One region of the Pseudomonas sp. DTU_2021_1001937_2_SI_NGA_ILE_001 genome, then DNA from elsewhere that is predicted to be linked to it. Evidence: riboswitches for the same ligand, from Rfam matches in the RefSeq annotation. Region 1 holds a riboswitch; the other holds the start of a gene.
The links. Region 1 has a riboswitch for cobalamin ahead of RRX38_RS01285 (ABC transporter substrate-binding protein). Riboswitches for the same ligand answer to the same signal wherever they lie in the genome.
Positions count from the first base shown of each region.

Region 2: linked by a shared signal. The riboswitch ahead of cobW (cobalamin biosynthesis protein CobW) and the one ahead of RRX38_RS01285 (ABC transporter substrate-binding protein) in region 1 are both predicted to bind cobalamin.

Region 1 is NZ_CP135971.1:301,971-306,743, forward strand. Features, by position in the region: gene RRX38_RS01275 (ABC transporter ATP-binding protein) at 1-180, opposite strand, end outside; gene RRX38_RS01280 (FecCD family ABC transporter permease) at 177-1,193, opposite strand; gene RRX38_RS01285 (ABC transporter substrate-binding protein) at 1,196-2,209, opposite strand; cobalamin riboswitch at 2,345-2,537, opposite strand; gene RRX38_RS01290 (ATP-binding protein) at 2,791-4,773, shown strand, end outside.
Region 2 is NZ_CP135971.1:1,176,350-1,181,122, reverse strand. Features, by position in the region: gene cobM (precorrin-4 C(11)-methyltransferase) at 1-675, opposite strand, end outside; gene RRX38_RS04580 (cobalamin biosynthesis protein) at 752-1,162, opposite strand; gene RRX38_RS04575 (CbtA family protein) at 1,146-1,844, opposite strand; gene RRX38_RS04570 (CbtB domain-containing protein) at 1,856-2,044, opposite strand; cobalamin riboswitch at 2,137-2,353, opposite strand; cobalamin riboswitch at 2,410-2,620, shown strand; gene cobW (cobalamin biosynthesis protein CobW) at 2,711-3,772, shown strand; gene cobN (cobaltochelatase subunit CobN) at 3,776-4,773, shown strand, end outside.

The sequences.
Region 1 (4,773 bases):
GCCGGCCAGCAGCCGGAGCAGCGTCGACTTGCCTGAACCGTTGGGGCCGACGATGCCCAGGGTTTCGCCCGGGATCACTCCCAGGCTCACGTCCTGCAGCAGGGCCTGGCCCTTGACGATGCAGGTCAGTGCGCGACAGGCCAGTGCCGTGGTCCCTTGGGCCTGATTGAAGGCATTCATCGTGGACGTTGCCCCCGGATCAGAATCAGCGCGAACACCGGCGCGCCGATCAGCGCGGTGATGACGCCCACCGGCACGGTCTGGCCCTTGATGAGGGTGCGCGACAGCACGTCGGCGGCGATCAGGAACAGTGCACCGCACAGGGCGCTGAGCGGCAGCAGCCTGGCGTGCCGTACGCCCACCAGCAGGCGCACCGCATGCGGGATGACCAGGCCGACGAAGCCGATGGAGCCGACGATCGACACCAGCACGGCGGTGACCAGTGCGGTGCAGCCGATCAACGATACCTGCACGCGCCGTACCGCGATGCCCAGCGAGGCCGCCGAGTCGCTGCCGAACAGGAAGGCATCCAGGGCGCGCCGATGCCACAGGCACACCAGCAACCCGGCCAGCACCACGGGTACGGCCAGGGCCACCGAGTGCCAGCGCACGCCACTGAAATTGCCCAGCAGCCAGAACATGATGCCGCGCGCCTGCTCGGAACTGGCCGATTTGGTAATCAGGAACGAGGTCAGGGCATTGAACAGCTGCGAGCCGGCAATGCCCGCCAGAATGATGTGGCTGGCGGCATTCGCACGCTGCGACGAGCGCGCCAGCAGGCTGACCATGGCGAAGGCCGCCACCGCGCCGACGAAGGCTCCGGTCGACAGGGAAATTGCCCCGGCGCCCAGACCCAGCAGCGCCACCAGTACCGCGCCGGTGGAAGCCCCGGCGGAAATGCCCAGCAGGTAGGGTTCGGCCAGCGGGTTGCGCAGCAGCGATTGCAGCACCACCCCGGACAGCGCCAGGCCGGCGCCACAGGCGGCGGCGACGATGGCACGGGTCAGCCGGTAGTTCCAGATGATGCCTGCGTCGATGGGATCGACGGGGTAACCGGCCTGCCAGAGTTTGTTGGCCAGGATCTGCGCGACCATCTGCGGGCTGATGTGGGTTTCACCGATGCTGGCGCCGACGATGATCGCCACCAGCAGCAGGGCGCTCACCCACAGGCCGTGCACAAGGATGCGTGGCATGTTCAGCGCGCACCCGTGATGCGGTCGGCGGCGGCTGCCAGTTCTTCGAGGCCGGTGAACAGGCGCAGGCCGGCCTGCATGGCTTCGGCGTCGATGACCACGATGCGGTCGTGACGCACCGCGTCCATGTTGCGGGTCACCGGGTCACGCTTGAGGAATTCGAGTTTCTTGCGGTAGTCGTCGGCCGGGAAGCGTCGACGGTCCATGCGCGCGATCACCAGGATGTCGGGGTTGGCCTTGGCGATGCGTTCCCAGCCGACGGTTGGCCATTCCTCGTCGGATTCGACGATGTTGCGCATGCCCAGGCTGTTCAGCATGAAATCCGGGATACCCTTGCGACCGGCCACGTAGGGGTCGATGTCGAGGTCGGCGCTGGAGTACCAGAACACCGCCGAAAGGTCGCGCTGGCGATTGTGCTGCGCATGGGCGACTGCCGCCGCGAGGCGCTGTCGAAGTTGCGCGACCAATGCCTGACCGCGCTCCTGGACATCGAAAATCTGCGCCAGCTGTTCGACGCTCTGGTACAGCGTATCGATGCCGAAGGCTTCCAGCCGGGTGCCGTCGGCGCCGACCAGGTTGTCCTTGCCTTCGCAGTCGGAGGGCATCAGGTAGGTGGGGATGTGCAGTTCGTGAAATTGCTCGCGGGTGCCGACCACGCCTTGCTTGCCGACCATCCACTCCAGTTGCACCAGTACCAGGCCCGGCCGCTTGCCGAGTACCGCCTCGAAGCTCGGCGCGTTGTCTGCCAAGCGCTCGACCTTGTCGTTCTCGGCCTGGTAACGCGGGTCCACATCGTTGAACCACAGCGAGGTGCCGGCCAGGCGTTCGCCCAGTCCCAGCGCATAGAGCATCTCGGTGCCGGCCTGGCCGATGGTCACCACCTGGCCCGGGGCCTGGGTGAAGGTCAGCGGCATGCCGCAGTTTTCCAGGGTCAGGGGGTAGCGGGTAGGCTCGGCCAGGGCCGTGGCGCTGAACCCCAGGGCGGCGGCGAGCAGCAACAGGCGGGGTGTGGGCATGCGGCGCGGTCTCCTTGCGTGGTGGTAGCGGGCGGCGCACCGAAGGAAACACACCCCGGTCGCATGCCCTCGGGCAAGGTGCGACCCGACCTGCCGAAACGCAGGTGCGGATGTCCTTCCCGGACACCCCGCCGGTCAGTGATCGAATGTGTCGGCAGGTCTCCTGACTGGCATGTCATGGCCTGCTTCCGGCCTTCCCGGGGTGGCCCAGTGGCGGTGTGGAGCGGCTCGATGCCTACAGTTGCGGGGGCAGTTTCGGTTTGGCCTGTACGCCGGCCTGCGAATTCCCTGTTAGTTCCTCTCGGAAACCGACGGCGGCGATGGTAAACGATCTGTCCGGCCGAGGCGAATACACGTACAGCGGTCCCGGATTTCAGACAGGTGGTCCGAAAATATCCGGGGGGGCGGATAAAAGCCTGGTGTTGTGTGTCAAAACTCCCCGCTTACCGGCTATGCTCGCGCCGCTTGGCTGTCCGCCTCGGCCCCATCCTGTCGCGGGAGACCGATCCGGCATTGGCCGTGCCTGCCCTCGACCCCTTGGCGCTTTTCGACCAAGCCTTCGCTCATGGAGCCCTTTGCCGTTGACCGCTGAAACTGCTCCCGTCTTGCTGCTCTGCACGCCAGACCCCGCGCAGGCCGAAGAACTCCGCGCGCTGCTTCTGCCGTTCTACCGCGTCGAGCTGTACGACGACCTGCAGGCCGTGGCACGCCGCGTCGGTATCGACACCGGCCTGCTGCTGCTGACTCAACAGGCGCTGCGCGACGATCCTTGTACCCTGGCCGCCGCGCTGCGCGCGCAGCCGGAATGGTCGCAGGTGCCCATCATGCTGCTGACCCCTGGCAAGCTGGGCGCTGCCGACCAGGCGTACCATGCGTTGCCGGAGGAGGCCGGCCATGTCGTGGTCCTGGAACGCCCGTTCAGCCTCAACACCCTGCTCAGCATGGTCGCCGCCTGCTGGCACGCCCGCGCCCGCCAGTACGATATGCGCGACCGCCTGGCCGAACTGGCCGAAGAGCGCGGTCGCCTGCAAGCACTGCTGGAAAACATTCCGGTCGGCGTGTGCTTCATGGACGAACACGGCCAGAGCCTGATCCGCAACCCACTGTACCGGCGCTACGTGCCGGATGACCTGATTCCCTCGCGCTCGCCGGAAAACGCGCTGCGCTGGGTGGCGCTGGATGACCACGGCAGTCCCTTGCCGCGCGACATGTTCCCCGGCGCCCAGGCGCTGCGCGGTGTGCCGGTCAATGGCATCGAGTTTCGTCACACCCTCGAAGACGGTATGCCGTCCTGGATGCGTGTCAGTGCCGTGCCGCTGTACGGCGAGCAGGGCAAGATCATCGGCGCCGCCTCGGTGATCGTCGACATCAACAAGGAAAAGCAGGCGGAACTGTCGCTGCGCCGCTTCGCCGACGAGCTGGAAACCCAGGTGCAGGCGCGTACCCAGGCATTGGACAGTGCCCTGCAGCAACTCAAGGCCGAGAGTGCCGAGCGCGCACGGGCCGAAGAACAACTGCGCCAGTCGCTGAAAATGGAGGCGGTGGGGCAACTGACCGGCGGCATCGCGCACGATTTCAACAACATGCTCACCGGCGTGATCAGTGCCCTGGAGCTGATCCGCCTGCGTCTGGGCAAAGGCCGGCTCGACGGCGTCGAACGCTTCATGGATGCCGCGTACAGCTCGGCGCAGAGTGCCGCCTCGCTGACCCAGCGTCTGCTGGCGTTCTCTCGGCGCCAGTCACTGGACTCCCGACCGGTGCAGGTCAATACCCTGATCCTGGCGTTCCAGCAGCTGCTCGAAGGTCTGCTCACCGAGCAGGTGCGTGTAGAGCTGCAGTTGTGCAGCGAGGATCCGTGGATCTGGGCCGACGCCAATCAGCTGGAAAATGCCGTACTCAACCTGGTGATCAATGCCCGCGACGCCATGCCCGACGGCGGCGTGCTGACCATCGCCACCGGCCTGCAGCCTGGCAAGGGTGGGCAGGAAATGGTCGATATCAGCGTGCGCGATAGCGGGGCCGGCATTCCTCGTCGCCTGCTGGACAAGGTGCTGGAGCCGTTCTTCACCACCAAACCCATCGGCCAGGGCACCGGCCTGGGCCTGTCGATGGTGTATGGCTTCGCCACCCAGAGTGGCGGGCATCTGGGCATCGCCAGCGAGGAGGGCGAGGGCACGACGGTGACCATCAGCCTGCCGCAGTGCGTGACCAGGACCGAGGACGCCGAAGTCATGGCTTCGGCCGCCATACCGGGCAATGGACAGACCATCCTGCTGGTGGAAGACGACGACTCGGTGCGGCTGATCAATCAGGAAGTGCTGCAAGAGCTTGGCTACCAGGTGGTGGTCGCACGTCAGGCCGAAGAGGCGCTGCGCCTGCTCGACGACCTTCCGAGCCTCGACCTGCTGGTCAGCGATGTGGGCCTGCCCGGCATGAATGGTCGGCAACTGGCCGAGGTGCTGCAGCAGCTGTACCCGAGGCTGCCGGTATTGTTCCTCACCGGGTATGCCGAGGGCGCGATCAAGCGCGAGGACTTCCTCGGCCCTGACATGCACTTGCTGACC
Region 2 (4,773 bases), 870 kb from region 1:
CCGCCCGACCAGAATCAGGGCCGTGCGTCTGAAGCCCTTGGCCTGCACCTGGACCTCGATGTCCGCCAGGGTCCCGCGCACCCAGTCCTGGTCTGGCCAGCTGGCGCGATGCACCACCGCCACCGGGCAGTCCTGGCCATAATGCGGCAGCAATTCTTCGACGATGCGCCCAAGGTTCTTCACCCCCAGGTGAATGGCCAGGGTCGCGCCATGCCGCGCCAGATCACCTAACGCTTCGCCGGCCGGCATCGGCGAGCTGTCGGCGTAGCGGGTGAGTATCACCGTCTGGGCGACGTCTGGCAGGGTCAGTTCAGTCTCCAGCAGCGCCGCGCAGGCGGCCGTGGCGGTGACCCCGGGAATGATCTCGAAGGGGATGCCCAGCTCGCGCAGGTGGCGGATCTGCTCGCCGATTGCGCCATACAGGCTTGGGTCGCCGGAGTGGACCCGGGCGACATCCTGGCCTTGTGCATGAGCAGATTTCATCAGCGCGATGATCTGCTCCAGGTGCAGCCCTGCGCTATCGACCACCTGCACGGCGCTGTGGCCCTCCAGGACCGCGGACGGCACCAGCGAGCCGGCGTAGATGAGCACCGGGCACTGTTGGATCAGCCGTTGGCCCTTGACGGTGATCAGGTCCGGATCGCCGGGCCCGGCGCCGATGAAATAGACAGTCACGCTTCACTCCACGAAAAAACAGGAAAACCCTTGGCAGCGAGCAGGCTCGTGCCATGCCAGGCGTCATTGGAGGGCATCAGCCAGCACTTGCCAAGGCGAATGTCGCCTGGCGGCTCTTGCGGTAGGGGATCAGCAGCCGTGCTGTGCCAGCGTTCAGCTGAGCGGCCAGGGCCAGTGCCGCGCTTTCGGCCACCCCGTGGCAGCCGGTGTGCTTGAACGCCAATGCCGAACGATGGCTCAGCTGTGCGTCGAAGGGCTGCAACTGCGCGGCAGTGAAAAACACCAGCGGCAGGCCCAGCTCGGCAGCCAGGGCATGCAGGCCCGGTGTGTCGCGGCGTCGTTCGATGCAGGCCAGGCCGCCGACCTGCGCCAGGCTCAGGCCCTGTTCGGCCAGGCTGGCGTCGATCAGCGCGCGTAGCGCCTCGGCGCTGCACTCGGCCTGGCAACCCAGGCCGATGGCCAACTGGCTTTTATTGCTCGCCGACATGGGCGCGGCGGAACAGCCAGGCAGTCAGGGCTCCCAGTGCAACCCAGAACACTGCGTTGGTCAGCAGCGAGGCGACGATGAACTGGCTTTCCAGTGCTTCAGGGGCCAGGCTGGCATGGGCCGTGGGTTGCGGCGCGCCGATCACGTGCGGACCCAGCAGCCAGGCGGCGCCCAGCAGTTTCAGCCACAGCCCGCGACCGAATACCAGCAGTGCCAGCCCGGCGGCGGTGGCGGCCGCCGTGGAGATCCACCAGGTCTGGCGCTGTCCCAGTTCGGCGGCGGCAGTGCCGGGCAGCTCCGGGGGCAGGCCGAGCGTCGGCGCCAGGACGAACACCGCGAAACCCGCCAACCCCCACAGCAGGCCTTGCCGCGTGCTGCCCGGCATACGTAGGGAATACAGGCCGACGAGCATCAGTGCGAAGCCCACCGCCACCACCAGATTGCCTGCCGCGGTCGACAGCACGCGCTGCCAGCCGTCCTGTGGCGCCCAGGCTTCTTCGTCATGCTCGTGGCTGTGGGCGGCGCTGCCCTCGGCGTGCTCGTGGGCCTGGGCGGCAGGCGCGCTTTCGTAGGTCTCGGCCTGGAGAATCAGCGGGCTGACCCACAGGCTCTGTACCAGGGTCAGCAGCAGGGCCGCCAACAGGCCGCTGAAACCAGCGGTTTGCAGGATTCGCTTGAACATCGGCTGGATTCTCAGTGGCAGGGGAAGGCCGCGCTGTGGCGGGTATCGTGAGCGGCGTTGTGTACGGCGTCGATGTGCGAGAAGCCGGCGAAATACACCAGGCATGCGCCCAGCAGGATGGCGCTGGTGGCGGCGACCAGGCGCTGGCCGAGGGGGATGGCGGTGGTCCGGGTAGCGGGGCTGCTGCTCAGGGTGGTCATGGGGCTTGCCTCGTACAAAAGGGGCAGGCCATGCGCAGACGCACCGCCGGGCACGCCCGGCAGGCAGCGAATGCACCCGCCCACCGCAGGTCATCGAAAGGTTCGTGGCGGGCCGGTCTCCGGGCTGGCGAGGGGCGCCAGGGCGCCGTGACAAAGGCCGCCTTCCCATGCCAACGGCACAGTGGATAGGCCTTTCGCTCGCTTACCGTTGCGGGGGCAGCACCGGACTTTGCGACGCGCGGACAGCAGCGGCGCAGCACCGGTTTCCCGTTTCACCCCGCGAGGGGCACCCGTAACAAGGTGTGTAGCAGAGCATGGTCGTGCCGGGGCGTCAATCTCGACGTTGACCTGCCGCTGGGCACTGCGTAGCCTTGCGCCTTTGAGGTTGCCTGCGCGAGCGGGCTGAAAATGGGAATGCGGGCCCCGCCAGGGCACAAGCCGCAGCTGCCCCCGCAACTGTAAGCGGTCATGTTCGGTGCCACGCCACTGCCAGCGCGGGAAGGCGCACCGAATGCCCGGGCCCGACGGCCGGGCTCGCCGCAAGCCAGGAGACCTGCCTCGAAGCATTCACACTCAAACCGGGCGGGGTGATCCGGTGGCGAATCCGGTCGTGCATCGTGCGCGGTCGGCGTCCCGTCTGCCCGCCGAACCGCCAAAGGGCACTCGATGAAATCACTGGCCAAGCTTCCCGTCACCATCGTCACCGGCTTCCTCGGCTCGGGCAAGACCACCCTGCTGCGGCACATGCTCGACAACGCCGAAGGCCGGCGCATCGCGGTGATCGTCAACGAATTCGGCGAACTGGGCATCGACGGCGAAATCCTCAAGCAATGCACCATCGGCTGCACCGAAGAGGAGGCCAGCGGGCGTGTCTACGAGCTGGCCAACGGTTGCCTGTGCTGCACCGTGCAGGAAGAGTTCTTCCCGGTGATGCGCGAGCTGGTGGCGCGGCGTGGCGACCTCGATCACATCCTCATCGAAACCAGCGGCCTGGCCTTGCCAAAGCCCCTGGTACAGGCCTTCCAGTGGCCGGAAATCCGCAACGCCTGCACCGTCGATGCGGTGATCACCGTGGTCGACAGCCCCGCCGTCAAGGCCGGCACCTTCGCCGCCTACCCAGACCAGGTCGATGCGCAGCGCAAGCTGGACCCGAACCTCGACCACGAATCGCCGCTGCACGAGCTGTTCGCCGACCAACTGGCCAGCGCCGACCTGGTGATCCTCAACAAGGCCGACATGATCGACGCCGAAGGCCTGGCCGCAGTGCGTGCCGAAGTCGCCGAGGAACTGCCGCCAGCTGTCAAGGTGGTGGAAGCCAGCAGCGGCCGCCTGCCGCTGAATGTGCTGCTTGGCGTGGGCGCCGAGTCTGAAGTGCACATCGACGGGCGCAAGACGCACCACGACAGCCATCATGAAGGTGAAGACGATGACCACGACCACGACGCCTTCGACTCCATTTCCATTCAGCTGCCCGAAGCCCAGGAAAGCGTGCTGCTCGAAGCCCTGAACCGCCTGGTGGTCGAGCACGGCATCCTGCGTGTGAAGGGTTTCGCAGCGATTCCCGGCAAGCCGATGCGCCTGCTGATCCAGGGTGTAGGCACTCGCTTCGACAAGCACTTCGACCGCGCCTGGCGCAGCGATGAGCCGCGTGCCACCCAGCTGGTGCTGATCGGCCAGGACCTGGACGCCGCGCAACTCCAGGCACGCCTGCACGCCGCGCTGGCCTGACCGATGCACCTGTTGAGGACCCAGCCCGGCGGTTTCGTGCCGGACGACAGCATCGCCGACCTCGGGCAGAGCCCCGCCGAGCTGGTGATTCTCTGCAGTGGCGACTCCAGCCTGGCGCTGCTCGCCGAAGCCGCCCAGCGCCTGCCGGATGACTACCCCAGCCTGCGTCTGGCCAACCCGATGCAGGTGCAGAACCACGCCTCGGTGGACTTGTATGTCGAAGAGGTGTTGCAGCATGCGCGGCTGATCCTGCTGTCCCTGCACGGCGGCATTGGCTACTGGCGCTATGGCGTGCAGCGCCTGATGGAGCTGGCCGAGCGTGGCGTGCAGGTGATCCTGGTGCCCGGCGACGACCGCCCGGACCCGGAGCTGTCCGAGCTGAGCAGCGTACCGGCCGCCGAGCGTGACCGGCTGTGGCAGTTCCTGCGCCAGGGCGGCCTGGATAACGCGCTGAATCTGTTCAACTGCATCGCCAGCCGCTGGCTGGGCGTCGAGTACCCTTGGGACGAACCCTGCGCCTTGCCGCGTACGGCGATCTACCACCCCCGGCACGGCACCGCCACCCTGGCCGACTGGCAAGCCGACTGGAGCACTGACGCACCGGTCGCCGGCCTGCTGTTCTACCGCTCGCACCTGCAGGCGGCCAATACCGCGTTCATCGATGTGTTCTGCCAGCGCCTGCAGGCCCAGGGCCTCAATCCACTGCCCATTGCGGTGGCCAGCCTCAAGGAGCCCGGCTGTCTGCAGGTGGTGGAAGACCTCTTCGACACAGCGGGGGTGGCGCTGATACTCAACACCACCGGTTTCGCCCAGTCGACGCCGGAGGCGCCGCACCTGCGGCCGTTCCGTCGCGATGTACCGGTCATCCAGGCGATCTGCGCCCAGGACAACGAGCCGGGCTGGCAGGCCAGCGACCTGGGCCTGGGCGCCCGCGACCTGGCCATGCACATTGCCCTGCCGGAACTGGACGGGCGCATCATCAGCCGGCCGATCAGCTTCAA